Regions from separate parts of the Blautia sp. Marseille-P2398 genome, predicted to be linked through region 2. Evidence: riboswitches for the same ligand, from Rfam matches in the RefSeq annotation. Region 2 holds a riboswitch; the other holds the start of a gene.
The links. Region 2 has a riboswitch for tetrahydrofolate ahead of ACESZG_RS14505 (folate family ECF transporter S component). Riboswitches for the same ligand answer to the same signal wherever they lie in the genome.
Positions count from the first base shown of each region.

Region 1: it holds a riboswitch for tetrahydrofolate, as region 2 does, so the genes downstream of both, folE (GTP cyclohydrolase I FolE) here and ACESZG_RS14505 (folate family ECF transporter S component) in region 2, are expected to answer to the same signal.

Region 1 covers NZ_CAXSTD010000002.1:311,628-327,059, forward strand. The annotation lists gene ACESZG_RS04115 (transcriptional regulator) at 1-527, shown strand, start outside; gene ACESZG_RS04120 (sensor histidine kinase) at 857-2,125, shown strand; gene ACESZG_RS04125 (LytTR family DNA-binding domain-containing protein) at 2,195-2,911, shown strand; gene ACESZG_RS04130 (hypothetical protein) at 3,004-3,189, opposite strand; gene ACESZG_RS04135 (hypothetical protein) at 3,552-4,079, shown strand; gene ilvC (ketol-acid reductoisomerase) at 4,361-5,380, opposite strand; gene ilvN (acetolactate synthase small subunit) at 5,509-6,006, opposite strand; gene ACESZG_RS04150 (tyrosine-protein phosphatase) at 6,167-7,219, opposite strand; gene ACESZG_RS04155 (AEC family transporter) at 7,464-8,408, shown strand; gene ACESZG_RS04160 (HAD family hydrolase) at 8,426-9,235, opposite strand; gene ACESZG_RS04165 (M18 family aminopeptidase) at 9,289-10,557, opposite strand; gene ACESZG_RS04170 (cupin domain-containing protein) at 10,848-11,174, opposite strand; gene folK (2-amino-4-hydroxy-6-hydroxymethyldihydropteridine diphosphokinase) at 11,311-12,162, opposite strand; gene folP (dihydropteroate synthase) at 12,220-13,029, opposite strand; gene ACESZG_RS04185 (HD domain-containing protein) at 13,069-13,566, opposite strand; gene folE (GTP cyclohydrolase I FolE) at 13,563-14,120, opposite strand; THF riboswitch at 14,414-14,510, opposite strand; gene ACESZG_RS04195 (hypothetical protein) at 14,849-15,262, opposite strand; gene ACESZG_RS04200 (DNA methylase) at 15,278-15,432, opposite strand, start outside.
Region 2 covers NZ_CAXSTD010000013.1:64,987-80,418, forward strand. The annotation lists gene atpD (F0F1 ATP synthase subunit beta) at 1-66, opposite strand, end outside; gene atpG (ATP synthase F1 subunit gamma) at 72-962, opposite strand; gene atpA (F0F1 ATP synthase subunit alpha) at 971-2,470, opposite strand; gene atpH (ATP synthase F1 subunit delta) at 2,487-2,990, opposite strand; gene atpF (F0F1 ATP synthase subunit B) at 2,971-3,471, opposite strand; gene atpE (ATP synthase F0 subunit C) at 3,512-3,730, opposite strand; gene ACESZG_RS14490 (F0F1 ATP synthase subunit A) at 3,993-4,655, opposite strand; gene ACESZG_RS14495 (GDSL-type esterase/lipase family protein) at 5,087-5,785, shown strand; gene ACESZG_RS14500 (GNAT family N-acetyltransferase) at 5,886-6,662, shown strand; gene ACESZG_RS14505 (folate family ECF transporter S component) at 6,992-7,552, opposite strand; THF riboswitch at 7,639-7,743, opposite strand; gene ACESZG_RS14510 (hypothetical protein) at 8,281-9,459, shown strand; gene ACESZG_RS14515 (amidohydrolase family protein) at 9,643-10,521, opposite strand; gene ACESZG_RS14520 (alanine--tRNA ligase-related protein) at 10,660-11,811, opposite strand; gene ACESZG_RS14525 (RNA polymerase sigma factor) at 12,285-12,791, shown strand; gene ACESZG_RS14530 (hypothetical protein) at 12,792-13,286, shown strand; gene ACESZG_RS14535 (hypothetical protein) at 13,291-14,055, shown strand; gene ACESZG_RS14540 (biotin--[acetyl-CoA-carboxylase] ligase) at 14,119-15,087, opposite strand; gene ACESZG_RS14545 (hypothetical protein) at 15,265-15,432, opposite strand, start outside.

The DNA.
Region 1 (15,432 bases), on a different contig from region 2:
ATTCCATCGTCTACATCGTAAATGGTCATGTTACAAACAGAGATATCGGAGACGGACCATCCAATGCTGTTTTTGATGCGATCCGCAATCAGGAAAAAGGAGCAACCCCCGAAGACCATACCGGTTATCTGATGAAAACAGCAGACGGCAAGATCCTGAAGTGCAGCACTTCCTACATTCATGATGACGATGGTACCCTTCATTATGTTTTCGGAATCAATTATGACATTACCAAGCTTACTATGATCGAATCTGCCCTTCATTCTCTTGTCACTCCGGAAAATAAGGAAGAGAAGCCCAAAGAGATCACTCATAATGTCAATGATCTTCTTGATCATCTGATCGAAGAATCTGTAGCTCTGGTAGGCAAACCTGTTCCTTTAATGAATAAGGAGGATAAGGTTACTGCTATTCAGTTCTTAAATGATGCAGGTGCTTTCCTTATTACAAAATCCGGAGATAAGGTTGCAAATTATTTCGGAATCTCCAAATATACATTGTACAGTTATATTGATGTAAATAAGTAAAAACAGGAAAGAATGATATAAAAACAGACCTGCATGGTACTTTTCCATCAGGTCTGTTTTTCTTCTGTTTTCTTTTTTCATCTAGCGCCGGTATATCGTTAAATATGCTCTCTCTTTCATCTCCTTCCTCGTATGTTTTTTCGATATTCCTTTATAGACTGATTATAACACAGAACAACAGCATTTTTTCTCTTTCACGCGAACAGTAATTATATGGCGTGAATGGTATGGAAAAAGGTTGTCTTTAAATTTGAAATCTTTTATACTTGATATATATACAACATTTTGATGATAAATTTTATTAATCCTTATCAGACGGAGGTGCTGTTATGTCTGAACAGATTTTATCTGCTGTTCATGGTGTCACTACCATGCTCTTTGGAATTTACTGTTCTGCATTTTTTCTTGGGATCAAACCGATCAGAAAAAATATCCTGACTATGTTTCTGTTATTTTTAGGGCAGGGACTGTTATATGTAATTGATCTGGCATTATTTGGGGAAACTCTTGCAAATATGTCCTATCCTCTGATCGTACATTTTCCATTGGTTTTATTCCTCTCCGTTCATTATAAGTATCCTCTGATTTCTTCCGCTGTTTCTGTCTTTTCTGCCTATCTGTGTTGCCAGATAAGCAACTGGACCGGATTATTCGCTTTGGCAATAACAGGATTACAGTGGTGTTATTATTCCGTGCGGATCTTAACAACAACCTTAACTTTTGTCCTTCTTTATCGATATGTATTTCGATCTACAAAAACAATTTTTACAAAAAATGCACGTGAGCTTTCCATCATCGGTTTCCTGCCATTTGTATATTACGTTTTTGATTATGCTTCCACCAAGTTTTCAACTTTACTTTATTCCGGAAATAAAGCAGTTGTTGAGTTCATGGGATTTGCATTCTGCATTGCCTACCTGGTATTTCTCATCATCTACTTTCAGGAATATGAGAATAAACAGGAGATAACGCAATACAGCAATCTTCGTGAAATGCAGCTTCAATCCATGCAAAACGAAATTGAACAGGTAAAGATCAGCAGCCAGAGACTGGCGATCCTGCGGCATGATATGCGCCACCATCTGAGTATTATTCTGACCCAGCTGCAAAACGGACATCCGGATAAAGCACAGGAATACATCCATGAAATTAATTCTGCATATGACGATACGATCATCGCCGCCTATTCCGGAAATGAAATGCTGAACTCTGTGCTTTCCATTTATCATTCCCGTTTCACAGACAGAGGATTGTCTCTTATATGCAATGTTTCTACAGGAAAAGAACTTCCATGCTCCGATCTGTCCCTCTGTACAATCCTGTCCAATGCGCTGGAAAACTCCATGCATGCACTGGAGCAGCTGGAATCACCTTCAAAATGGGCCCGGCTTACTCTTTCACAGAAAAAGAATCACATTCTGTTCCAACTGGAAAATCCCGTAGAAAAAATTCCGGCATTTGTAGATGGAGTTCCGGTTTCTACCAGAAACGGGCATGGAATCGGTGTCAGGAGTATTATTTATTATGTGGAACAATTGCATGGACAGTGTCATTTTTCTATCGTGGACCATTGCTTTGTCCTGCGAATTATCATCTGACACAGGATTTCCACTGCCGGATACAATACATAACATTTATTCACTCACAGAAAGGTTTTGATAAAAATTATGAATATTGCAATTTGTGATGATGAAATACTCTTTACCCGGGAATTAAGTTCACTTCTGACGCACTGGGCGGAAAAAAATGATTTTTCACTTACCCTGTATCCATATTCCAACGGTGATGATCTGTTAACAGCTCTCCGGACAATTCCGGTAGATCTGATTTTTCTCGACATCATCATGCCATTATTAAACGGCATAGATACAGCAAGAGAAATACGCAGCATGGGACTGACTGTTCCTGTGATTTTTCTGACTTCTTCCAGAGAATTTGCCCTGGATTCCTATGATGTAAAAGCTTTTCATTATCTTTTAAAACCAGTAAATACTCTGAAACTTTTTTCTGTTATGGATGATTTTTTTAAAACTTATCATGTTCCGGCTGAAACTTTCGTCGCACATACTGCAGACGGATTCTGCTCAATTACGCTCAATGATGTAGATTATCTGGAAGCTCAGAATAAACAGGTTCTGGTCTGCCTTTCAAATGGAACTACTTTAAAAATCCGCGAATTATTTGTAAAGTGTGAAGGGGTCTTTACTCCGGAAAAAGGATTCTTTAAATGTCACCGAAGCTATATTGTAAACCTGTCCCACATAAAACAGTTCACAAGAACTATGGTCACTACCGGCATTTCCTCTGTCCCTATTTCCAGAAATAACTATTCTGCATTCAAAGATGCCTATTTTTCATATATGTTTGATTCTAACTCCGGTTAATCCGATAATTACAGCATTTGCGGGTTACTATCCCCTCCGTTCTCAGCAATACATTTCGCAGTTCACTGCTTTTCGTACACCCTCACATATTCTTATCGTTCCATTTCATGTGCCTGTTTGTAGATTTCACAGGCAGCATAATTCACACATCTGTCATGTGCACAATCCATAAATGTGAGGGTTCTTTTATCTCCTTCCATCGTATATTCGCAGCAGACAGTCTGCCCTCCATTACATGTTCTGCAAAATCCCGAAATAAACTCTTCTTCTATCTCCATTTTATCCTCCTCAATTTTCCTTATGTCTCATTATCGTTCCGAGAAACAAAAATACAGGCAACAATATATTCGTTACTGTTCACAAATATTTTTATTTATTCGTCCGTTTTTTGTTGCATTTTACAACAAACAGATTTATAATCAGTATAACATAGAAATGTGCGGAAACACTATAACAAACATAAAATAATCGTAACTGTTCAGTACCTTCACAGTTACGAGTCAAAATCCATTAAAAATCGCCTTCGGCGATGGGATTTTGACTTGTATGTCTCGGGATTTTGGCATGTTCATGCCAAAACACCTCGCGGGATAGTAGACTGCTGAATAGTTACAAATAATCAAAAAAGAGGGAAAATGTCATGAACAGAGAACTTTATGATGAGGCAATACGCTCCAATATCCTGTCACGCAAACTAATCGAACAGTTGATGGAAAGTATGAATTACAGTAGTATCTCTTTTATCAACTGGACTGTAGAGGTACTAAAGATTATTAGAACTCGTCTGGAACGCGGAGATAAAATCACAGACGAAGTATCCGGAATTACTTATGATATAAAATCTTTCCGAAATTTTGTAAGCACCAATTTTTCTTCCTATATTACAAGTCAGGTCTTTGATGCTCCTGATAAGGCAGAGAAAGTATATTTTTCTCTGGAAGCCACCGAAGACGGACATGCCTACAATATGGTTATGGCAAATTCATCAAAGGACAAAACATATAAGTGGATTTCCAGTCTCAGCGAACGCTTTTCATTAGTGGAGATGATCGCTACCGGAATTGTATATCTTAAAGATAACAGGACAGATACATATCAGCCATTTATTTCCGGAAATGGTAAGTACTGCAGATATGACGTAGAAAAAGGGCAGATTATCGAATTATAAAACGTTGAGATTGATTTGCATCTTATTATATTATGCATAATCTTAAGAATTGCATAATACAGAACAAACAACCATCATTGAGTCAGTACATACAAGAAAGAATCCTGCTTGCAGGATTCTCCGCCTGCGGCGGGTCGCTTCAGCGACATAATTCCTCTCCGTCGCAGTGCGATCCTGCCCGGAGGGCTTTTTTATGTTATAGGAACATTACGGAGTAATTTCCTATAACATAAAAAATCCCCTGCCATTCAGCAGGGGATTTTAATTTAATCATATTCAGATTAGTTGTTGATAAGTTTGTCTTCGCCATTCCAGCTGTAAAGTTTACGGATTTCTTCGCCAACTTTCTCAGACTGATGCTCAGAAGCTTTCTTTCTCATAGCTTTGAAGTGAACCTGTGCACCTGCATCAGACATATCAAGTAAGAAGTCTTTTGCAAATGTACCATCCTGGATATCAGAAAGAATTTTCTTCATAGCTTTCTTTGTATCTTCTGTGATGATCTTAGGTCCTGTGATGTAATCGCCATATTCAGCAGTGTTGGAGATAGAATATCTCATTCCTGCGAATCCTGACTGATAAATCAGGTCTACGATCAGCTTCATTTCATGAATACATTCAAAGTATGCATTTCTTGGATCATAACCAGCTTCAACAAGTGTTTCGAAACCAGCCTGCATAAGTGCGCAAACACCACCGCAAAGTACAGCCTGCTCACCAAAGAGGTCTGTCTCTGTCTCTACACGGAATGTAGTTTCAAGAAGACCAGCTCTTGCTCCGCCGATTCCAAGACCATATGCCAGTGCAAGATCCTGAGCTTTTCCTGTGTAATCCTGCTCTACAGCGATAAGACAAGGTGTTCCTTTTCCAGCCTGATACTCACTTCTTACTGTATGACCAGGTGCTTTAGGAGCGATCATTGTAACGTCAACATTCTTTGGTGGTTTGATGCATCCGAAATGGATATTGAAACCATGAGCAAACATTAACATGTTGCCTTCTTCAAGGTTTGGCTCGATGGATTCTTTGTAAAGTTTAGCCTGTAATTCATCATTGATAAGAATCATGATGATATCTGCCTGTTTAGCTGCTTCAGCTGCTGTATATACCTTAAAGCCCTGCTCTTCAGCTCTCTTCCAGGATTTGCTGCCTTCATAAAGACCGATAATGACATCACATCCGGAATCCTTTAAGTTCAGAGCATGTGCATGTCCCTGGCTTCCGTATCCAATAATTGCAATTTTTTTACCATCCAGTAAGCTTAAATTACAATCTTCCTGATAAAAAATCTTGTTAGCCATTTTATTTTCCTCCTGCTAATCGTAAAAAAATTTATCGTTAAGGGATGCTCCCCTAGCAAACTATAATATGTACTGTTTCTGAGATATTTTTCAATTTCCTGCGTTCCGAAAAGCCTTCCTGTCTTTCATCAGAAATAGGTTACATCCTGCGAACCTCTTGATAAACCGGTCATTCCTGTACGTGCAAGTTCGAGAATCTCGTAATCACCCATCAGCTCAAGAAATGCTTCCAATTTATTATGGTTGCCTGTCATCTCCAATATCATGGAATCCACACTTACGTCTGCAACTTTCGCATGGAAAACATCCGCTATGGAAATGAGTCCCTGTCTCTGCTCCGGTTTCGCAGCCACCTTGATCATCATTAATTCATGGCATACGCTGTTGTCCGGCTCCAGGATCTTAATATCTCTTACATCTACAAGCTTGGCAAGCTGATTCGTGATCTGCTCCAGAATCAGTTCATCCCCGCTGCACACAACGGTAATTCTGGAAAAACGCTCGTCCGCTGTTACACCTCCGGTAATGCTGTCGATGTTATAGCCTCTGCGGCTGAATAATCCAGATACTCTGGTTGTTACACCTGCAGTATTATCTACTAACAGGGATAATACTCTCTTCTGCATGTCCCACCTGCTTTCAACGTGTACATTTTCACCACGTTAATATAATAAATAGCTCGTATGGTTACCATTATATCAATAATCGTGATTTTGTCAATAAATTTTTCGCACAAAAACAAATGTCTTTCTGTGACAGCTTTTGTAAAAACATCGAATTAACTGCCTATATCAGATATTTATTTCTGAACTCTTCGATCATTTTCGGTTTCAGATAAAATACGGTCTGGAAAAACTTTTCCATAGAACCATAAGTCTTTTTCACTGTTTCAAAAACAGCAGCCAGATACTCCTCTTTTACATTATATATAATCGGAAGCTTCTCGGTCATTTTCTCATCTGCCTCCGGCCAGGTCTGTACAAGTCTCTGCATATATACCAGTTTGGGCTCCATATAACGGTTTGTGCGCAGATAGTCTTCATATATCACATCTTCCTCCACCCCCAGCAGACTGAGCAGAAAAGCAGTCCCGATCCCTGTACGGTCCTTTCCAGTTCCGCAATGCCACAAAACAGCACCTTTTTCCTGCCTGAAAAGAATATCGATAAACTTCGCATACTGTTTCAACACCAACTGATCCATGCATAAATTCCTGTACTGTCTGATCATATATTCTTCCATATCATCCGGGAGTCCTGCAAGCATTTTCACAAACTGTTCTCTGTTGCTGATAACCTGCACATCCTCATCCACAACCGGTACATGGTAGTATTCTACTTCTGCTATAATAGTATCCGGTTTACATTTTCTCTCTTCTGCCGAACGCAGGTCGATCACCGTCTTCAGATTGTATTCTTCTCTGAGTCTGTTCTTATCGCTCTCTGAAATATGATAAAGTTCCCCGCTTCTCAGAAGCCTCCTCGGCAGGATGTGTCTGTCATCAGCTGTAACGATCGCACCCAGATCTCTGGTATTCGGCAGACTATGAAGAGATATCCTGCCGCCCTTCGGGAAACCTGTTGCCATATCCGGGTTTAATATCTTAAGAATGCGGATACACTCATGAATCTCTTTTTCTGTCATATCGAACTTGTATCTCTTCTTACGTCTGGTAACAATTACAAGATAATTTACACTCAGCTGTCTGTCATCACCTTCATCTGCTCCCTCTTTTCGCATATATGCCCATACAATGTCTTTACATGGAAGATTGTTTATCATCATATGTCTGGTAAAAACCAGAAATCCATCTTCTATCCTTATCTTTCCATACTTCATGATCCACCACTCCACTGTCTGCAATTTTATTACTGTTCACTCTGCTCTTAGAGCGTGTCTGAAAAATCATTCCCACAATCTGCAAGGCATACTGAACAGCAACCATTTTTTTCAGAATAACACAGAAATCGGAATTTGACAATTCCTGTCAAACGTTTATAATCATGGTGTTATTGTGATATAGCAATCACCTTATGAACCGTACTTTTTGTACAGAAATTATTTTTTGAAAGGATTTATGAAAATGGAGAATCTTATTTTCTGTCTTAATGCTACAATCCCGATTTTTCTCACCCTGATGCTCGGGCTCTTTTTTCGGAAGATCGGACTCTTTGATGACACCTTTGTCAGCCGTCTGAATAAGTTCGTATTTAATGCAGCTCTGCCTGCGCTTTTGTTTCTGGATATTGCAAAGTCAGATTTCTACAGTGTATGGAATACGAAATTTGTATTGTTCTGCTTCTTTGTCACACTGATCAGTATCGGAATTTCCACAGGACTTTCCTATCTGCTGAAACCGCGAAATATCCAGGGCGAATTTATCCAGGCTTCTTACCGGAGCAGCGCTGCGATCCTTGGAATTGCAATTATCCAGAATCTTTACGGAAACGCAGGAATGGCACCACTTATGATCATCGGAAGTGTGCCGCTTTATAATGTGATGGCAGTTATAACACTGTCACTGTTCGCTCCCGGCGGCGGTAAACTTGATACCGCAAAACTTATCCGAACCCTGAAAGGAATCGCCACGAACCCTATTATCCTTGGTATCCTGACAGGTATGGTATGGTCGCTGCTTCATCTGCCAATGCCAACAATTCTGAATACTGCCGTAGATAATCTCGGAAAAACAGCGACTCCTCTTGGGCTGATGGCCATGGGTGGCGCACTGAAATTCGGCAAGGCATTCGCAAGGCCGAAACCACTGATCGCATGTAGCTTTCTGAAGCTTGTGGGATATGAAGCTGTATTTCTTCCACTGGCTGTGCTTCTGGGATTTTCCCATGATATGCTGGTTGCGATCATTATCATGCTTGGTTCTGCCACTACTGTAAGCTGTTATATCATGGCCAAAAACATGGATTATGACGGCGATTTTACTTCCGGTGTGGTTATGACTACCACTCTGTTAAGCTCCTTTACCATGACAATCTGGCTTTATATATGCAAAAGCCTGGGACTGATCTGAGCCCAGGCTTTTTATGTTTATATTAGCTTCAGATATTCCAGTCCGTTTCTGATTCCATAATGGAACATATCCTGTGTAATATGATCAGCCAGAGCTTTTATTTTCTCTGAACCATTTCCCATGGCAACCTTCACGGCCGCATATTCAAACATGGCGAGATCATTATTGCTGTCTCCAAACACGATCGTATCCTCCCATGGAATATCAAAGAGTCTGCACACTGCCGAGATCCCCACTGCCTTGTTAAAGCCCTTTGGGACAAGTTCAATGGTGGTTCCCGCAATCCCTGAACCACTCTCATGACGGATAATGTCATAATACTCACTCAGTTCCCTACAGGCAGCTTCTGCATCACAGCCTTTTATCATTTTGGCACTGATCTTATTAATGCGCATACAATCTTCATTTCCCCTGATGGGACGCCATTTAGATCCTAAAGATTCTGTGATCAGATCCGTATACCAGTTCACATCTGTATTATATTCATCCTTATCATAATACATGAAATCTGCACCTTCCATAACCGGGACCAGACCATATCTGCGCAGGATTTCCACTGATTTTTTTGCAACTTCCGGGGGCATCTCTTTATTAAAAAGACGTTCTCCATCCTTTTCAATGGTAGCCCCGCAGGCACTGATCATACCGGTAAACGGAAGCTCTTCCAGATACCGGGAAACAAAGGCCCTGCTCCTGCCTGTGCAAAGCCATGCGTCATGACCGTTTTCTCTTAATTTCTTCAATGCCTCCTTTGTGCTCTGGGGTACACCCTTTTCCATATCGCAGAGTGTTCCGTCTGCATCAAAAAACACTGCTTTTCTGTTCACTTTCTTATCTCCTGATTTTTATATTTACGTTTATCTGCCAGTGTACCTGCAAACTATGCAAAAAACACTGTCGCTGCCTTAACCAGGCTCTCTGTATCTTTCGCACCTGTTGTTTCATATACAGAATGCATGGCAAGCTGTGCCAGACCGATATCCACTGTTTTCACAGGAACCTGGGTATTGGAAATATTTCCCAGCGTGGATCCGCCTGCCATATCCGAACGGTTCACAAAGGTCTGGTACGGCACCTTTGCCCTGTCACAGATATCCTTGAAAATTGCAGCGGACACTCCGTCTGTACAATATTTCTGGTTTGCATTGTACTTGATCACGATTCCCTCATTCAGCACCGGACGGTTTACCGGATCTGTCTTATCCGTATAGTTTGGATGGAGAGCATGAGCATTATCTGCAGAAATCATAAAACTGTCTGCAAGTGCCATATAATATTCCTCCTGGGTACGTCCCAGTCCCATATTGATCCGCATCAGAGTATCCTTCAGGAAAGCAGAAGCAGCGCCCTGTCTTGTACTGCTTCCCACTTCTTCATTATCCAGCACACAATGTACAGAAATGCTTTCTTCACGATTTCCCTGCAGGAATCCCTCCATAGAAGAGAATGCACACTGCAGATCATCCAGTCTGGGTGCAGAAACAAATTCCTCATTTACTCCCCACAGAGTACCCGGAGTTCTGTCATAAAGAAACAGATCATGTCCCAGAATATCTTCTGTCTTTACTTCTGCGGCCTCAGCCACAGTTTCCATAAATCTGCCCTTTCCTTCCTTATCGCTGAAAAGAGGCAGCATATCCTTCTGCACATTATATTTATATCCGTCATTTACTTCCCTGTTCATATGAATGGCAAGATTAGGAATAACCAGCAGATCTCTGTCCACAGCCACCATCTTCTCTCTGATTTTTCCATCCTGACGGACGATCAGCCTTCCTGCCACTGACAGAGGTCTGTCAAACCATGGAGACAGAATCATTCCACCGTAACGCTCCACATTCAGTTTGATATAAGCATTCTCCACCTCTATCTCAGGATTCTCCTTAATCTTAAGGGAAGGGGAATCACTGTGGCTTGCCATAATATGAAACTTCCACACAGGCTTCTGCGGAATGGAAAAAGCTATGATCGCAGAATGATTTCTGGTCACATAATAATTTCCGCCTTTTTTAAGCTTCCAGTGATCCTCCTCTTTCAATTCTTCAAAGCCTTCTTTGTCAAGCCTTTTGGTCATCTCCGTCACTGCCTGAAATGCAGTGGGGCTTTTCTCTATGAATTTCAGTAACTTCTTTGCTGTTTTTCTGTACATAGTTTGATTCTCCATTTGAATGATTAATCAAGCGGATATTCGCAATCCGCTTCGCTACTTGCTCATAATCGAATAACTGCTTCGCAGTTTATCAGAAGGAGCTTGCACTCCTCCTGATACAAGCAAGTCCCCACCCACTGCTTATTACTTTTCGCAATTGAAGCAGGGGACTTACTTGATTCGGCTAAAATGCTACCTGATTTATACTATTTTTTATTATAATCAGTCTGTCCTGGTAATAAAAACAGCAGTCATTATTTCCATAAGAAATATGTGCTGCTGCTTTTATATCAGTCTTTAATGATCAGAGCCATAAAAACCAGATCTGTATTTCCTGTATTTGCAAGTGCATGTCCATGATTGTCCGGTGTGAATGTAATATCTCCGGCTTTTACCGGACGATAGGTACCGTTGTCATTGTATTCGCCCTGTCCCTGTAAAATATAGTAGGTTTCACTTTCTCCATGATGTTCATGATATCCCAGTGAACATCCCGGCTCCAGGGTTACCTGTGCATACAGTCCACATTTACCATTCAACTGTTCTGCATCAAGGATTTCTTTGATGATTACGTGACCATTTCCACCTGCCATGTGTTCTTCGCGTCTGATTTTCATAATTTTTTGCCCTCCTGTAGATGTTTTCTCTTTTATAGAATTTCCATTGAATATATCATAGCACTGTTTGTAAAAAATGGCAAAGTAAATATCAATGGAACATTCAACAAAATATCGTTACTGGTTACTGTTCACTTTATTTTGCAGTATTTTCAGATTTGTTCAGAAGGCTGTCCAGAAGCTGCGAAATGGTCTGATTTAACACAGGATGTCGCAGATACGGAGCAATCTGATTCATTGGTACAAGAACGAAATCGCGGTTGTGCAGATCAATATGAGGAATATGAAGATCTGGCATATCAATAATTTCCTGATCATAAAACAGGATATCCAGATCCAGTGTCCTTGGTCCCCAGTGGATGATACGTTCCCTGTTTGCCGCCTGTTCTAACTGATGCAGTCTCACAAGCAATTCTCCAGGAGTAAGAAGTGTCCGCATTTTCAGAACTCCATTTAAAAATTCATCCTGATCAGTAACTCCGTAAGGTTCTGTAATAAGATAATCGGAAATTGCCTCTATACGGCATCCTTTTGTCTCTGCCAGACCACGGATCCCATTGTCTATATACATCTTTTTATCACCCATATTAGAGCCAAAAGCAATGTAAGCAGTATGCCATTTCCGTGTAATTTCCACAGATACGGTTTTCAAAGGAAGACCAACCGGTGCCCAGGGCTTTTCAATCTTCAGAGTAATTTTTTCAAGTCCGGAAAGAGAGCAAAGAAGCATTTCTGCAAGATTCTCTGCAAGAGATTCCAGAAGTTTATAAGTATGTTTTCTGGTGAAATCAGTGATCATATGGCTGACTTCGCCATAGTTTATGGAAGCAGACAACTCATCGGTTAATCCCGCCAGACGTGTTCTGGTAAAAAGCGTGGCAGAAATAACAAATTTCTGTCCCAGAACATTTTCCTCGGGATATACACCATGGTTTGCAAAAACCTCCAGCTCTTTAATTTCTATTTTGTCTAATCTGGTCTCATCCATAACAGCAAATCCTTTCTGTATGTTATTTATATTTACCATCTGTTTTGTGCCAGTAATTTATCTGCGTCCCAGGATTGCTTCTGTCATCTGGATCACACGCTTGTTTTCTTTAACATCGTGGACACGGACAAAAGAGCATCCCTTCATTACGCCAATTACACTGGTAGCCAAAGTCCCCTCCACGCGCTGATCTACAGGAAGATCCAGTGCCAGTCCGATCATGGATTTGCGGGATGTACCAAGGAGAACCGGAAATCCCAGATTCTGAAAAAGCTCCAGGTGATTCATTGCTTCCAGATTCATTTCAAATGTTTTTCCAAAACCAATTCCCGGATCAAGCATGATTTTTTCATCTTTAATGCCAGCCTGTCTTGCAAGATTGACACATTCCTGTGTTTCGGCGAGCATATCAATGAGAAAGTTTTGATATTCTGTATTAGATTTGTTGTGCATCAGGCAACAGGCCACATCATATTTTGCGATCACAGCTGCCATTTTCGGATCATATTTTAATCCCCAGATATCGTTAACCAGGTCAGCTCCTGCCTGGATAGAGCTTTCAGCAACACTGCTCTTAAAAGTATCTACAGAAACAGGAATGTCAAAATGTTTTTTGACCGCTTCAATAACAGGAAGAACTCTCAGTGCTTCCTCGTCAGCACTGACAGGAGTATGACCGGGACGTGTAGATTCGCCTCCGATATCAATAATATCTGCACCATCAGCAATCATTGCCTCTGTATGTTTCAAAGCTTCATCCATATGATTCCATTTGCCGCCGTCAGAAAAGGAATCAGGGGTAACATTCAAAATTCCCATTATGTAAGTATGATTCTTAGTATCAAAAAAACGGTTTCCAATTTTCATGAGCAGAACCCATCCTTTCTTTTGTGCTTATGAAGAAGATCAGTATTCAATTTTCATATTTTTTTTATCATCAGACCAATAGCATTCGGAAGCAGCGGAACATAAAAAACAATTTCTGGACTGCTTATCCGCTTTATAAAGAAGTGCTGCCAGCGTACTGCAGGAATCTCCTTTTCGGTGATGTCCAATGGAAGACAGAATCAGTTCTTTTTCCTGTTCTGTAAAGTGCAGATCTGTCAGAATTTCCCGTGCGATTTCTACTCCTGCAATATCATGGGGAATGTTGTACTGATATTGCTGTGCACGTCCTATATCATGAAGAAGTGCTGCTGCATAGATAAGCTCTTTGGGCAACTCCAGATGTTCCTCCAGTGCATAAATGTACATCAACCGTGCAACATCCAGAAAATGTTCAGGGGTATGACGGCAGAAGATCCGTTCACTTTCAAGTTCCTGTATTTTTTTATAATGTTCCTGATAAACCGGGTGCCTCCAGATCCGATTGACACGATCCATATCTGAAAAATTGTTATTCATCCTTTTACCATAGAAAGGAACATTTTCTGCAGTTCCTTATCTTCTGTAAACGCACCACGGGTTACAGTAGTGATTGTTTTGCTTCCTGGTTTTTTTATTCCGCGCATGGTCATACAGGTATGTTCCGCTTCCAGCATTACCATAATTCCTTTTGGATCCAGAGTACGCTCCAAAGCATCTGCAATCTGAACAGTAAGCCGTTCCTGGATCTGTGGCCTTCTGGAATAAACCTCTACTGTACGTGCCAGTTTGCTTAAACCGGTAACTTTGCCGTTGGGGATGTATGCAAGATGAGCTTTTCCATAAAAAGGCATCAGATGATGCTCACACATGGAGTAAAAGGTGATGTCTTTTTCCAGCACGATTTCATTATTTTCTACAGGAAACTGCTTTAACAGATGCTGATCCGCTTCATGACCAAGACCTCCGTAAATTTCTTCACACATGCGGGCAATCCTGTCAGGAGTATCAATCAGACCTTCCCGTGTAATATCTTCACCGATACCTTCCAGAAGCAGACGGACTGCCTGCTCAATTTTCACTTTGTCAACCATTAAAAAATAACCTCCTTTGTATTTTTGAAATGGAGATTATCCTTTTGACCAAAGTCAAGCGGATATTCGCAATCCGCTTTGCTACTTGCTCATAACCGAATAGCTGCTCCGCAGTTTATCAGAAGGAGCTTGCACTCCTCCTGATACAAGCAAGTCCCCACCCACTGCTTATTGCTTTTCGCAATTGAAGCAGGGGATTTACTTGATTCGGTTAAAAAGGATATCTCCAATTGTGATAGAATGTATGTCGAAAACATTCCCTAGCACAATATGAGATATCCTCTTATATTGTTTGCAACGGGTGCGGATAATATACCGTAAGACGCACTTTTCGTTTCAGTGACAACTCCCCATTCACCGAACACTTGACGCATAAAATCCTATTTTGCATATCATTCATTTCGGTATTCAGTATACCATGTAATACGATAATAGAAAAGGTTTTTTCTGACTTTTCAGAATGATTTTTTCCTGCTGCCAGAACTAATAGTTTCGAAGTACACTTTGCAGATATTCTTTATACTGCTGCTTTACATCTTCCGGTCCGACAATCCTCATCCCGGATCCAGAATCGTACATAATTCCGATGTATTTAACATATGTTCATCATCGGTACGTTCAAGCATGATTTCCATCAGATATAACGTACGGAGCTTCTGATTAAATGAAGCCATGGCGCATCTCCTCCATTTTCTGTTTTCACTTTTCCCAGTGAAACATTTTCACATTTACCACTCTTCACATTTAATATCGCTTATCTGTTCAATTGGAATGACCGTTTGATCTGTCATGATCATGGTATGCTCATATTCATCTACTTTTTTTACAATACCAGAGTACGTAACATAGGATCCGCCGGCTTTTTTTGCATCGGGAATAAAATAAGTTATCGATACATCCTGTTCTATACCGATATTATTTCTGATTATGTTGATTTTTTCGTTCAGCTGAGCAATCACTTCCTCACTCAGTTCCAATCTTTCATCAGTTAATCTTGCTGTTTCTTTTATCGCAGCATCATGTCCAGTCAAGGCTGCAAAAGGAGCAAACTGCGCTGCCCGATCCCGAAGAGGCATTTGCGGATGATTCTTAGAGACCGGATGTGGTAAATTGATGATATCGTCATAAAAATTATTTTTCATCCTCTTTCAACTCCTTTACGCCTTATGTCCGCCAATTTGTTCATTTCTGTCCTTGGCGGTTGCACCTTCCTGAAGATTCATTCCCTTCAGTACAGCGTTTTTTCCAAATTTCTTTTTAATACTGAGCATTGCTTCCTGCATACGTTTCTCACGATCCAGCGCAGCCTCTT
Region 2 (15,432 bases):
ATTTCCATCTTCAAAAACAACGTCTACAACAGGTCCCATAACCTGTACAATTTTACCTTTGTTCATCGTCGTCACTTCCTTTTTTGTGCTTTTGCACCGCTGACAATCTCAGTGATTTCCTGTGTGATGGCAGCCTGACGCGCACGGTTGTACTCAATGGATAACTCCCTGAGCATCTTCTTTGCACTGTCCGTAGAGGACTGCATTGCCATCATTCTGGCATTATTTTCACTGGCATACGCTTCTACAAGACATCCATAAATCAGACCGGTCAGGTAATTTGGGATCATGGTATTCAGAAGTACATCGGCTGATGGTGACAGCACGATTTCCTCCTGTGGCATATCCGCAAGCATTGCCTGATTTGGCAGGAACTCTGCTTTCTTCAATGGAAGAAGCTGCATATTCACCGGCTCCATGGCAACTGCACTCTGCATCTCCGTATAGAAAATACGGACTTCGTCCAGTTCTCTGTCCAGGAACGCTCTGACAATCTCCTCTGAGATCAGGCGCGCTCTGTGCATGGTCGGTTTCTGTACTGTATATGGAAAGTTCTCTGCGATATCCATATGTTTCTTCGTGAAATACTGACGGCCTACCATACCCAGCACATAAAGCTTGCAGTGCTCATGCTCTGCCATAAACTGTTCTGTCATTTTCTGGATATTATGGTTATAGGCACCTGCCATACCCTTATCACCGGTAACTACGATACAGCCGATCTTACGGTCTTCCTCTGCGATCTTATGACGGATACTGAAAAAAGGATGCTCTGTATCCGGCATATGACGCAGGATTCGGGAAATTGCTGCCTGCATATTATAGTAATACGGCTCTGTATCGGACAGGATTCTTTTGGCCTTCTGCATCTTGGATGAAGAGATCATATACATGGCATTAGTGATCTTCATGGTGTCCTGAATGCTTTTCATTCGAGTCTGAATCTCTTTCGTACTGCCCATATCAACACCTACCTGCTCTTATCTGCAAATTCTTCTGCCACTTTCACGATCTTTTCTGCCAGTTCATCCGGAAGCTGTCTCTTCTCCTCGATCTCTCTTCCGATTTCCGGATAAGCACTGTCAAAGTAGTCCAGCATATCTCTCTGATACTTCTTCATCTTCTTGGTTTCCACGTGCATCATTGCCTTGTGTGTTGCCGCACAAAGAGTGATGACCTGCTCATGAAGACTTAACGGGCTTGAAAGCGGCTGTTTCAGAAGTTCCATAAGTCCACTTCCGTATTTCAACTGCTGAGTTGTAGCCTCGTCCAGATCAGAACTGAACTGTGTAAAGATTTCCATCTCACGATACTGAGCCAGATCGATACGGACACTTCCTGCTGCTTTCTTCATGGCTTTTGCCTGTGCAGCACCACCAACTCGGGATACGGAAAGACCTACGTTAACCGCCGGACGCATACCGGAGTTAAACAGGTCACTCTCCAGGAAGATCTGACCATCTGTGATGGAAATAACGTTTGTAGGAATATATGCGGAAAGGTCACCTGCCTGTGTCTCAATGATAGGAAGAGCAGTGATAGAACCACCGCCAACCTTTTCATTCAGACGGCTGGAACGCTCCAGTAATCTGGAATGGAGATAGAATACATCTCCAGGATAAGCCTCACGTCCCGGTGAACGTTCCAGAAGCAATGACAGTGCACGATATGCAACTGCATGCTTGGATAAATCATCATAAACCATTAATACATCTTTTCCCTTATACATAAAGTACTCAGCAAGTGCAGTACCTGCATAAGGAACAATATACTGAAGCGGTGCACAGTCACTGGCTGTAGAGGAGAATACTGTTGTATAGTCCATAGCACCATGTTTCTCCAGAGTAGATACGATCTTAGCTACTGTGGAAGCTTTCTGTCCGATCGCAACATAGATACAGATTACATCTTTGCCTTTCTGGTTCAGAATGGTATCCAGTGCAACGGAAGTCTTACCTGTCTGTCTGTCACCGATAATCAGCTCACGCTGGCCACGGCCGATGGGGAACATGGAGTCAATAGAAAGAATACCTGTTTCCAGAGGAACTGTTACAGATTTTCTGTCAATAATTCCAGGTGCCGGATTCTCTACCGGACGATACCCGTCTGCCTTGATCTCACCTTTACCATCGATCGGCGCTCCCAGAGCGTTTACGATCCTTCCGATAAAAGCGTCACCTACAGGCACACCTGCCTGCTTCTGGGTTCTTGCTACCTTTGTTCCTTCTTTGATTCCTGTATCTTTACCGAACAGGATACATCCGATGCTGTTTGCACGGATATCCTGAACCATACCTTTCAGACCATTCTCAAAGGTTACAACCTCGCCATACATAGCATGATCAATACCATGTACCGTGGCAATACCATCTCCGACGGAGATGACTGTTCCTACTTCCTGGTCCTTGCTGATTTCGTCATAATTCTTAATTTCTTCTTTCAGAATCGAAATGATTTCATCTGGATTCATTGCAGCCAACTTTTATTCACCTCCGTGTCAATTTCTGTCTTAAATTGTTATAACGTCCGCGGAGACTCCAGTCGAACTCTTTGTCTCCGGCAGAAAGAATGAAGCCTCCGATCAAAGATTTGTCTTCTCTGAGAGTAAGGATTACTTCCTTTGCTCCAAATTCCCTGCGAAGGAAATCTTCCATCTTCTCTTTCTGGGCTTCTTCCGGTTTTGTTACATATGTGAGAACAGCTTTCAGGATTCCTTTCTGCTTGCGGCTGTAATTGCCATATGCTTCCAGGATATCATAAATGCTGCTGATTTTCTGATATTTACAGGTCACCTTCAGGAAATTTTTCATCTCCTGCGGGAAGACTCTGTCAATTACATGTTCTTTTTCTTTTAAAGAAACCAGTGGATTCTCAAGGGCACCTTTTAACTGCGGGGTACCCCTGAAAATCTTTTCTGTCTCCAAAACAGCTTCTTCCGGGACAGAAAGCTCATATAATGCTTTTGCATAATTAATGCTTGTTTCCGTCATTGGAATCACCTGCCTCTTTTATAAACTGGTCATAAAGGGACAAATCCTGCTGACTGCTGTTTTTCTCTCCCATGATCTTTGAGGCTGCATCCAGCGCGATCTCTGCCACTCTGCTTTCCATAGCCTTCATAGCATTTTCCTGCTCTGTCCTGATATCTGCCTTTGCTTTGTCAAGCATTGCACCAGCCTGTGTGTTTGCATCTTTTACAATACGCTCAGCCTGTACTTTTGCCTCATCCTTTGCCTGGTTTACAATACGCATGGATTCGTCTTTCGCAGATTTCAGTGCATCTTCATATTTGCCTTTCAGTTCATATGCCTGTTCTTCTGTATCTTTGGCACTTGCGAACTGCTGGTCGATCATGTTTTTTCTCTGCTCCATCACATTGAGGATCGGACCAAATAAGAACTTTTTCATTAAAAGATAAAGAACAATCAGGTTAATAATTGTAAAGACCAGGTTGATGTTAATCTCGATCACCTGTCCCACCTGCCTTTCTTAGTTATTCTTTATCCATTAATTAGCCAAGCATGATAACGATCAGAAGACCGATAACGAAACCGTAAATAGCTGTTGCCTCGGCAAGGGCACATCCTAAAAGAAGGGATTTGCTGATCTTGCTTTCTGCTTCCGGCTGTCTTGCGATTGCTTCTACTGCTTTAGATGTTGCCATACCAATACCGATACCAGCGCCAATACCTGTTAAAACTGCGATTCCTGCTCCAATAGCTACTAACATAACTTTTTCCTCCTGTTGTTTAACTGAAATAAACTAAATATTACAAATCTTTCTTCACAATATGCTATCCTGTCGATATTCCGATGAGATCATTTGATGCCTGTACAACAGATGTCTGTACCAACGGTTGTTTATGACCGTTATGACCCACCGAATATCCGGGCAGCATTTAAGTGCTGTTCATAACTGCTGTCTTATCCCTTATGTCCCGCGTCTCAGGTCTTATATAGGTGTCATATTCCTGTATGAACAGTAATCTTTTTTATTCAATAGCTTCTTTGATAAATAAAGAAGTTAAGAATACAAATACATACGCCTGAATGAATCCGTCAAAGAAATCAAAATACAGGCTGAATGGAATAGGAAGAACTGCCGGGCATATAAACTCAAGAAGTTTCATAACCACATAGCTTCCTAACACATTACCAAAAAGTCGCATACAAAGTGATGTCGGTCGAATAACGACCTCCAGAATATTAATCGGCAGCATAATCGGTGCCGGCTCTGCGAAGCTTTTAAGAAAGCCTTTCAGACCTTTCTTATGGAATCCTGCATACTCGATCAGAAAAATACTTGTGATTGCAAGACCAATCGTACAGTTTAAATCCTTTGTAGGCGGTACAAATCCAAACACACCGAAAATGTTTGCAATTCCAATGTAAATGACAACTGTCATCAGATAGGGAATATACATTTTTCCCTCTTCTCCAAGGATATCCTTAAAGAAGTTATGAAGAAAACTGACACCGGTTTCCAGCAAAAGCTGTTTCTTACCGGGGTTTTCCACACTCAGGTTTCTTACGAGCACCAATGACAAAATTAAAAGCACTGCCATGATCACCCATGTCACTGCTACTGACTCTGCAACTGGTATTCCTCCAAACACCGGTATGGTAAAAACTGTCTTACATTGAAGTTCTTCCATTAACGTGTCTGCTAAATTACCCGTTTCTTTTCCCTCCTTTTTCTATTTAAATCTCCGGAAGATATTCTGGCTTTTTATGCTGTCTGCCTCAGATGCCTCAGCCAGGATTCCTAAACTTATGTCTGTAAAATATTTCATAAGCTTTCCATCGATTCAAGATTTTGAGATTATTATATTAAAATCCGTTAAAAAGTCAACAATTATTTTGACTATTTCTGGCAAAAATAGATTTTCTTTTTGTGCATTTCATCCAGACATTTTGATTGAAAAATAGATTTTCATAATTTTTTTAATGCATTTTCACGAAAAAAAGGCAATTTTCATTGACCGAACTGTAAGCAGATGATATTATTTTATATGGTTTTTATATAAATTTTATATCTCTGCACTTACCAATCCTTATATTGGTAATACCAAACAGGAGGTTTTTTATGCAAATCATTTGTCTGGGAGACAGCATTACGGACTGTAATCATTTATTTGAAGATTTTCCTCTGGGAAATGGGTATGTACAGATACTCTCAGAAATGTTCCGTAATCAAACTCCTTCTTTCTCCATATCCGCAAATACCGTCAGACGCTCATCAAGCGCTGTACAGTTAACAGATAAATCAACAGGTGCCATACATTTCAGGAACTGTGGAATAGATGGCTTCACTGTGACAAGAGTCCTTGAAAATATCCGCCAACACCGTATTTCTTTGCATCACTCTCCTGTTGTAACTCTGCTGATCGGCATCAATGATATCGGTCTGATAATGAACACAGACCGGATGGATTCTCAGAAAGAACAGATGATAAGAGAGTTTGCCACTCATTACAATGAATTATTGGATCTGCTCACTGCAGATGCCAGGCAGGTAATCCTTATGGAACCCTTTATCTTTCCACATCCGGAAGAATATGAGACATGGATTCCCTATGTCCATACCATGTCTGATATTATCCGACAGCTCTCTGTCAGATTCAGACTTCCATTTCTGCCTCTGCATAACTATTTTAATAAGGAAGCAACTCAATCGGGATTTGATGCCATAACAACGGACGGGATTCATCTTACTTTGTATGGGCATAAGCTTCTGGCCGAGAAACTGTTCCCTCTCCTTCAAAGCATTGATAACAATCCCTGAACAGATAAACTATTGCGCATTTTCCCGGAACTTTGTATAATAAATCACTGTCCTCGCTCATATCTGCGGACTTATTATGGAAAGGAGTCTTCCTTATATTATGGAAACTACAATTAAACAGATTGAAGATATGTCTCTGAATGCCTGGCCATCTCACAAGATGGAATTATACGACGGCTGGATCCTGAGATTTTCTTATTTTTATACACACAGAACCAACAGCGTAGAACAGTTCGGCAATTCCACCCTCACCTGGCGGGAAAAAATCCCATATTGTGAAAGCGTATATAAGCGTCTGGGAACCCCCGCTGTATTTAAGATCAGTCCTCTTGTCTCTCCTGACTTTGATTATGTTCTGGAAAACCGTGGATATGCTATCCAGCATACCACCAATGTCATGGCAATGAGCATGAACGCCGCACGGCTGGATGCTCCATATCCTGATGTAACCTTCTGTGACAATATTCCCTCCGAATGGATTGAAAGTCTGTTCCGTTTAAAAAACACCACCAATCCCATCCACCGGAAGGTTGTTCCATCTATGTATCAGGCAATCCTCAAGGAAACCATCTGTGCTTCCATCCGCATGGACAACCAGATCATCGCAACCGGACTTGGTATTCTGGACAGAGATTATATCGGCATCTATGCCATCCATGTCAAAGAAGAATACCGCAAACATGGCTATGCCCGTCAGATCTGCACCGGACTTCTGAAAGAAGGAATGAAAAAAGGTGCACAGAATGCATATCTTCAGGTTGTAGAAGGAAATGACAATGCCCGCGCTCTTTATAAATCGCTGGGGTTTCATCAGCTATACACCTACTGGTTCCGCGTGCAGCCGGATGAAAACGGAAATTTCCCGCCTGAGAAATAAAAAAGAACTATCTGTAAAGCATTTTCATTTTCTGCTTTTACAGATAGTTCTTAATTTTTATAGATTTTAACTTTTCTTTTTCGGGGAATCAGTTGATTCATTTAACATAGTTCGCGCCAACTATGTTGTATATCATTTTAATATTCAAGTCTTATTCTGTATTTTATCTCTGACTTAATTATGTTACTGTTCACTCCGTTCACAGTAACGTAGCCAAAATTCATTCCAGATTGCCTGCGGCAATGGAATTTTGGCTTGTATGTCTCGGGATTTTGGCATATTCATGCCAAAACACCTCGCGGAATAGTGGTGTGTGAACAGTAACTCAATTATACTGTTTTGTTTTTCAGCACTGCAGGTGATGTATTACCTACCACCATTGCTGTCAGCGGACTGAAATACAGCAGACATGTTAATACACAGTAAATCGGGATCATAATTACAAACTGTACCAGTCTTCCGGGCATGATCGCATAGAAGTTATATCCAAGCATGATCACAAGTCCTGCTGTTGTAAGAACCAAAGAGCTGAGAACTGCAGTTACCACGATAGATACGCAGATACCAACTGTCTTTCCTGTTTTCTTTCTGTTTGCAAATAATGGTTTTGCAAGGGCAGGAAGCACACCCCAGAGGATTGCTGCAACTGTGATAAACGGATTTACAGCATAGCCTTTCATAAAGCACCCGATAATATCTGCACATAATCCACAGACACCGCCTGCCACCGGTCCCAGCCACAGACCTGCAAGGATTGTACATACACTTCCCACAGAAATACGGTACGCACCAAGATCAATGACCAGAACTCGTGTGAGTACCAGATGCATGGCGATCAGAAGAGCCATGAACACCAATGTTTTTACGTTCCAATATTGTTTTTTCTGCATAATAAAAACACCTCCATAATGTGTTTAAAAAATAGAGTAGTTACATAAATAATAATCCCTCCACATTATGAGATGCTCTCATATGTAGCAACGGGTGCGGAAATCATATCGTAAGCAGCACGCTTTCTGCTTTTCGTTTCACGGCGACTCCCCAGCCTGTGAACACTTGACGCATAAAATCCTACTTCGCTATTATTTATTTATCGAAATTATAACACAATCCATAGAAATTGCAATATATTTTCCGTTATTATTTTCACAAATTTGAATGCTGTTTTTTGTTCATTCTATACGAATGGTCTGCTTTTTTTACTTGAGAATATTGCTGCAAACACTCGTAAGTCTATGAATAAAACAGCCGCATATACTAATACTATAACATTATGCAGCAGTCCGGCATCTTCAGAAATGAGAAATTACATGAATACAGATATCCCGCCCCGGTCTGCTATAATCATGGAGGTAAAAAATGTCAGAAATATGTAAAAATAACTGCCAAAATCCTTATAATATATGTTATGATAATTACCTGAATACCAACGCCTGTACGGAATGTACCGGCCTGATATGCACTCCTGCCAAAGATAATGACGAATGGGAAAGCTACCGGAAAATTTTTGATTTTATCCCCGAACCGCCGGAAAGCAATATCCCTCCCTGTAAATAATTATTGCATACGGCAGGAATCATGTTCAAACGAATGATTTATCGGAGGTCCTGTCTATATTATGAAAAAACTGCTTGCTGCATGTGTCTGTGCCGGCCTTAGCTTTTCTTTTGCCGGATGCAGCCCTGAAACCATACTGGAACAATTCACATCCACCGGAGACACATCCGTCCGGGAACTTACTTCTTCATCTGACACCACAACTGAAACCGAAACAAAAGACCGTATCTATATGGATGAACTTTCCGGTACCCTGCAGGATTTTTCAGGAAGCCAGCTTATTCTGAACACGGACAGTGCCTCCTATGTATTTAATGTTTCCAATGCCACCCTGGAATGTAAAGGCGGCATGATCACCGGCGATGAGATCAGTATCATTTACGAAGGTCAGCTTTCCGGTACTGACACAGGCAGTGTACATGTTCTGAAGGTTGTAGATGAATTTCATAAAAAAAATAAGCTGAAAAAGCGCACTGCGCATGGGCAGGTTATTTCCCTGACTTCCAATACCATCACAATAAAATCAAAGAAAGGAAAAACAGCCACCTATCCGATCACAGGAACAAAACAGTATTATCAGAATGGAATCAAAGCCGGTGACTGGGTTTACCTTACATTCAAGGGGAAATTCCCGGATACCTCCAATGATTCTTCCGTATCCTTAAATGCCAGTCACCTGAAAGTACTGAGTATTTCTGATCTGAAAGATCTGGAAATACCGGATCCTACCCCAACTCCGGATCCAAAACTCACACAGACACCGGAGCAGATAGAAAATAAAGAAAAACAGCTGCTGGCAACTGTACAGGGAGTAAATCTGAATATCCTCCGGATTCTTCCTGCCGGAAGTGACACCTCCTTTAATCTGGATATGTCAGCAATCCCCGCTTACTTCAAGGGAGGAATTGCCCCGGGATCTCATGTTAATGTTACTTATATCGGAGATCTGGAAACAACATCCCTGGAAGAAGTCCGTATTATTGCTGTGACAGGTGAGGATCCTGATACCATTAATGACAAACATATTTCCTTTACAGTAACCGGCACGATCATTGGAAGTACTGCCAACACCATCACTGTACAGACAGATGACGGTGCCATAGATACCTTCCGTACAGAAAACGCGCAGGATCTCACTGCAGGCGGTATGGAATACGGCGACTATGTGTGTGTTACCTTCCATCCATCCAAATCAAAATCTTCTAATATTTATACAGCAATTAAGGTACAGGATGCGTAAATTGTTACTGTTCACTCCGTTCTCAGCAACACGCTTCGCGATGCAGGAAATATGAACCTCCTTGTGCAATGCCCAAGGAGTATCGTTTGCTTCACAAACTTAATTTATGCTAATCGCATAAATCCGCGCGGTATGTCTCGGGTTTTCTGTGACCTTCGCTCACACAAAACACCTCGCGGGATATCACCAGTGAACAGTAACCGTAAATTTCTTCTTGATTTCCGCTTCACCTTCCGCAAGCCAGCGGTATGCAGCATCCTGATCTCCCAGAATTTCTGCAAAGGACTGAACTTCATCCCGGATTCCTTTTCCATGAAGAACTCTGTAAGCCCCCGCATCACTTCCGGGGGCTGTTTTTATTCCCAGCCGGAATGCTTTTCTGATATTCTCTTCTGCGGATTCTATGATCGGTTTCAGAGTCTCATCATCATAACGCCCGTCTCCCAGAAGATTTCTCACTGTAACCAGAGTCGGAACCCAGACTGTATCACTCTCCGCCAGCATGGCAAGACTTTCTTCATTCATATAGTTTCCATGCTCCAGACTGTCCACTCCGGCAGCCACCGCTGCCTGTACTCCGTAATCTCCGTTGGTATGGGACATGACAGCCATACCTTCCTCATGTGCAATATGTACCATTTCCTTTACCTCTGACCCATCCAGAGGTGTTCCGGTAATCGCTCCATGTTCATTAAAATCCAGAATCCCGGTAGTCATGATCTTAATAAAATCTGCCCCTGCCTGTTTCGCCTCCAAAACACGCTTATGAAATTCCACCATTGTGGCAAAACCTTTTCCCACAATCGAACCATAATGCCCTTCTTTGTGAATGGCAAATATCGGAGTTCTGTAATCTATCCCATACTCTGGTGCAAGCTCCTTCGCTCTCGCAGAAACACCCAGCGCATCACCACCATCACGCACAAAAGCAATTCCCCGTTCCTGGTATGCTTTCAGATGCTCTCTTATGATCTTATCGTCCAGTCCATTTTTATGCATATCAATTGCATGGCGGTAATTCACGCCATCCATAATGATATGCGCATGACATTCTCCAAACATTTCCTGTTTCTCTTCCTCTTCCCTGCTGCTTTCTTAACTCAAAGCATAGAGTCAGACAGATAAACTCATCCGCTTCGCTATGCAGCTCTATACTCAATAACGCTCCACAATTTTACTTAATCTTTTATCTACCGTTTTTTATTTCTCGAAAAAATTTCGGATTTCGTCTTCTGTTGCCTGCACAGACCCCTGGACAAAGAATGGTTTTCCGCCGCCTCTTCCGTTTAATGCAGCATTCATTTCCTTTGTATACTGCCGTAAATCCCCGTCAATCTCGCCCATGGCATACTTATAGCTTCCATCCTCATTTCTGGAAAATACTGCACAGCAGCCCTCACAGGTATTCATCACTGCATCCGCAAGTTTACGTACAGAATCTGCTTCCAGACCTTCTTTGAAGATCAGGACACTTCCTGCACCTTCCCATTTCTTAGCCTCTGCCCTAAACATCTCTTCTTCCATACGGGCAACCTGGCCTTTCATACGGAAATTCTCATCCTGAAGACGCTGTACTGCATCTGCTGTTCTGTCCATCTTTGCAGAAAGCTTCATGGAAATCTGATGATTCTGCTCATTCACCATATTCAGATAATCCAGAACACGTTTACCGCAGATCATCTCCATACGGATACCATCATGGAATTTCACTACAGAAAGAAGCTTCACCATTCCAATCTCACCTGTATGTGTCACATGGGTTCCACAGCAGGCGCATACGTCTACTCCCGGAAACGTTACGATACGAACCTGTCCTGTCAATTCTTTCTTACTTCTGTAATCAATAGTCTTCAGTTCCTCAGCATCAGGATAAGTAATTACAACTTCCCTATCCTCCCACACTCTCTCATTCACTTCCCGCTCAATTTCTGCAAGCTGCGAGTCATCCAGCATACCATTCAAATCTACAGTGATCACATCGCTTCCCATATGGAAACCTACATTATCATAACCATACTTCTCATGAATAATACCGCTGACCATATGCTCACCGGAATGCTGCTGCATCAGATCAAAACGCCGCACCCAGTCAATCTTTCCCTCAACCTTCGCACCCACTTCCAGAGCCTTATCAGTATAATGAAGTAATTCTCCATCTTTCTCATGAACCTCTGTCACCTTTGCATCCCCCAGTGTTCCCACATCACTTGGCTGACCGCCGCCCTCCGGATAAAAAGCACTCTCATCCAGAATGACAGCATAACCTTTCTTTTGCTCTCTGCACTCTACTACGGTTGCGGTGAATTCTTTTTTATATACATCTTCATAGTATAAACGTCTTGTTTCTGTCATGATCTGTCTCTCCTTTTTCATCTGTCATATTGCCCCGCATTATCTTCCACATAAATATAAATGCCATATTTTATTTCATTGCAATCAAGTATAGACCAAATCAAAAAGCTTCGCAAGACCGTCACTCAGAGATATTTTCTATAAAAAAATCCGTTAATCAAAACAGCCAATAACCAGTGCAGAAAAATAGTTTGTTTTATGTGCATTTGCAGGATACTTAGATATTCTTAGCCGGCAAAAATCTGCGTTATGAGAAAAATGACACACTGTCTGAGCCGCCATGCGGCGAGTTTGTGGCATTTTTCTCATGCCTTTAGCAGATTTTTGCCAGCTTAGAATATCTTAGTGTCCGAAACCGCACACAAAACAAACTATTTTTCTGCGCGTCCCCTTTTTATCAAAATTCCCAATATCTGAATCCATTTCCCCACCTCCTGCGTTATAATTAAATGAACAGGGAAAAGGAGACAGTAATGACCACAGAAAAGCAATATCTGGAATATCTTATCAAGCAATACCAGAACTTAATATACTCGATCTGCCTGAAATCTGTCGGTAATCCATTTGATGCCGAAGATCTCACTCAGGAAGTCTTTCTGTCTGCCTATAAGAACCTTTCCCGCTTTGATGGTAATTATGAGAAAGCCTGGTTAAGTAAGATCGCTGTCCGAAAGTGTCTGGATTATCTGAAAGCAGCCGGGCGGCGAAGTATTCCAACAGAAGACACCTACTTTTCCCAGATTCCGGACAGGCAATCCTCTCCCGAAGATGAATATATGAAAACTGCAGCCAACACTCACGTAGAAGCATTGTGTATGCAGTTGAAAAGTCCTTACAAAGAAGTCGCTTACGCGCATTTCTGCAAAGAATTATCAGTACCTGAGATTGCACAGCAGACAGGGAAAAATCCGAAAACAATTCAGACACAGCTCTATCGCGCAAGGGCAATGCTGAAAAAAATGCTTGAAAGGGGTGATTAGATGCATATTAATAAGAAGGATTTAATAGAATTTGACAACGGAAATATGAACACACAGGAAGTCATTGAGTTTCTGTCACATCTTGATCACTGCGATTTCTGTCTGGATCAGATGATGGAACAGGAAAACAACAGTACGGATACTGCTCCCTCCTATCTGATGGAACAGATTTTGGACAAAGCAGGCTCCGGTGAAGTGCAGCTTGCCCGGGCAGCAAATAAAGCATCCCGCAAAATCCAGCTGCTCCATTACAGTCTTCAGACTGCTGCCGGTGTGATGGTTGCCCTGTTGCTTTTATTCAGTATCCCAAATCTGGATTTCACTTCCTTATATCAGGATACTTCCTCTCAGACAGACAGAATATTACCCGAACATGAAAACGGCAGACTCTACCAGTTCACCAGAGAACTCGGACAGAACATTGGTGATGGCACCAGCTCTTTTATAAAATATGTCAGTGATTTTTCCAGCAAATTAATGAATGGAGGCAAATAAAAGTATGCAAAAACAAAAACGTGGATTCTGGCTTTTTATCTTCTCCCTGATCCCAGGCGCAGGAGAAATGTACATGGGATTCAAAAAACAGGGAATCAGTATTATGTTCTTATTCTGGGGTGTCTTTGCCATCGGAGCATGTACCGGAATGGACTGGCTTGTGTTCCTGATTCCGATCATATGGTTCTACAGTTTCTTTAATGTGCACAATCTGAAGTCTCTTTCTGAGGAAGAATTTTACTCCATAGAAGATTCCTATGTCCTTCATATGGATGAACTGGCAGGAGACATCAGTTCTCTGCTCAAACATCACGGAAAGATAACTGCGATTCTGCTGATTTTCCTTGGTGCTTCTATTCTATGGAACACTCTGGTAGATTTCCTCTATATGATCTTACCCGGATATCTGGCTGATGTTATCAGCAGATTCACATATCATCTGCCGCAGCTTGTGATTGCAGCTGCTATCATTTTTACAGGGATTTATATTCTCACCCGCAAGAAGGATGCACTGGATGAAGAACAGCCTGACAGCTTTACTGAGGAAGAACATTACTGGACACCTTATCGTCCGTATCAGCAGAATGTTCCGAATATGGAAACTGACGCGGTTAAAAATACCACAGACACAGTAAATCCTGATTGCTGTACAGATATCGATGTCACGGACACCGCAAACAACAAAAGCCCGGTATCTCTGAAAAAAGAGTCTGCCGCCGAAGTGTCTCAGGAGGATGCTTCATCACAAACAACAAATTCTGAATCATGACACAAAATGGGATTGTCACATCAAGGAATCTACCTTCATGTAACAATCCCATTCTCATTATCCTCACATGGATACCGAAACTTCTCCAAAGGACAATATTGTCTCCTGTCCATCTTCTTCCCGTACTTTCAGCCGTCCGTCCCTACATATCTCCAATGCAAATGCCTGTCTGGAAGAGTTTCCGTCTGTAATTGTGATCTGATGTCCCGGGATCATGTTATGTGTCACATAATCCGGAGATAATTTCAGATCTGCTGTTTCTTTTCTCAACTCGTTCACGATCATTGCAGTCAGTTTATTACGGTCAGTCTGTTCCGCATCTTCTTTTGTCTCATAAAGGGCTCCTGCTATACTTCTTAATTTCTGCGGCAGGTTCTCCTGGTCCAGATAGAGGTTCAATCCCATGCCAACTACCACAAACTCAATATTTCCACTCTCAAAATCTGTGACAGCCTCTGTGAGTATTCCACAGACTTTCTTTCCTTTATGAAACAGATCATTAACCCATTTAATATCAAGCTGGATTCCACAGAGCTGAGCAACTGCTCTGTAGACTGCCACTGCTGCCGCAGTTGTGATCAGCAGACTGTCATGTATGGTTCCCTGTGGCTTCAGGATCACACTCATGTAAAGACCTGTATCTGCAGGAGAATAGAATTCCCGGCCTCTGCGCCCCCTGCCTGCAGTCTGGCTCCTGGCAATGACAAATGCCCCATGTCCGGCCTCTCCCATCATAGCTTCTTTCTTGGCAGTCTGGTTCGTAGATTCCAGTTCATCATAAATATCTATCTTAACCTTCGGATCATCCAGAAACAGGCGGATTCCCTCCTGCGACAGACGGTTCGTATCCTTCGCAAGCATATATCCTTTATTCGGTCCTGCTTCTATATGATACCCTTCTTCCCGGAGCGACTTTACTGCCTTCCACACTGCTGCCCTGGTACATCCCAACTCACCGGCAATGCTCTCACCTGAAAGTATCTCCCCTTTATTCTTCTCCAGCATTTCCAAAAGACTTGATTTTACAGTCATAATTTCCCTTTCTTACTTTCTGTCCCATTATTTTCACGTTATCTCTTCTCTGATCATCTACTGCTAATCATATCATCTGGTATGCTTTTTGTCTAATGTTCTACCGGAAATATCTTATCACATAATTTTCCGGTGTTACTGTTCACTCCGTTCTCAGTAACATTTTCCGTACAGTAATCAATTGTCTGTCAGGATTGCCACAATCCCCGCATATAACACCATAAATCCCATAATTACTGCAACCATGTCAGCAGAATGAAAATCAATATTAAATATCATACCACCTGCAACCATCACTTCCAAGGTGACGATCAGCCCCAGGATTACTGCCATTGTCCTTGAAAA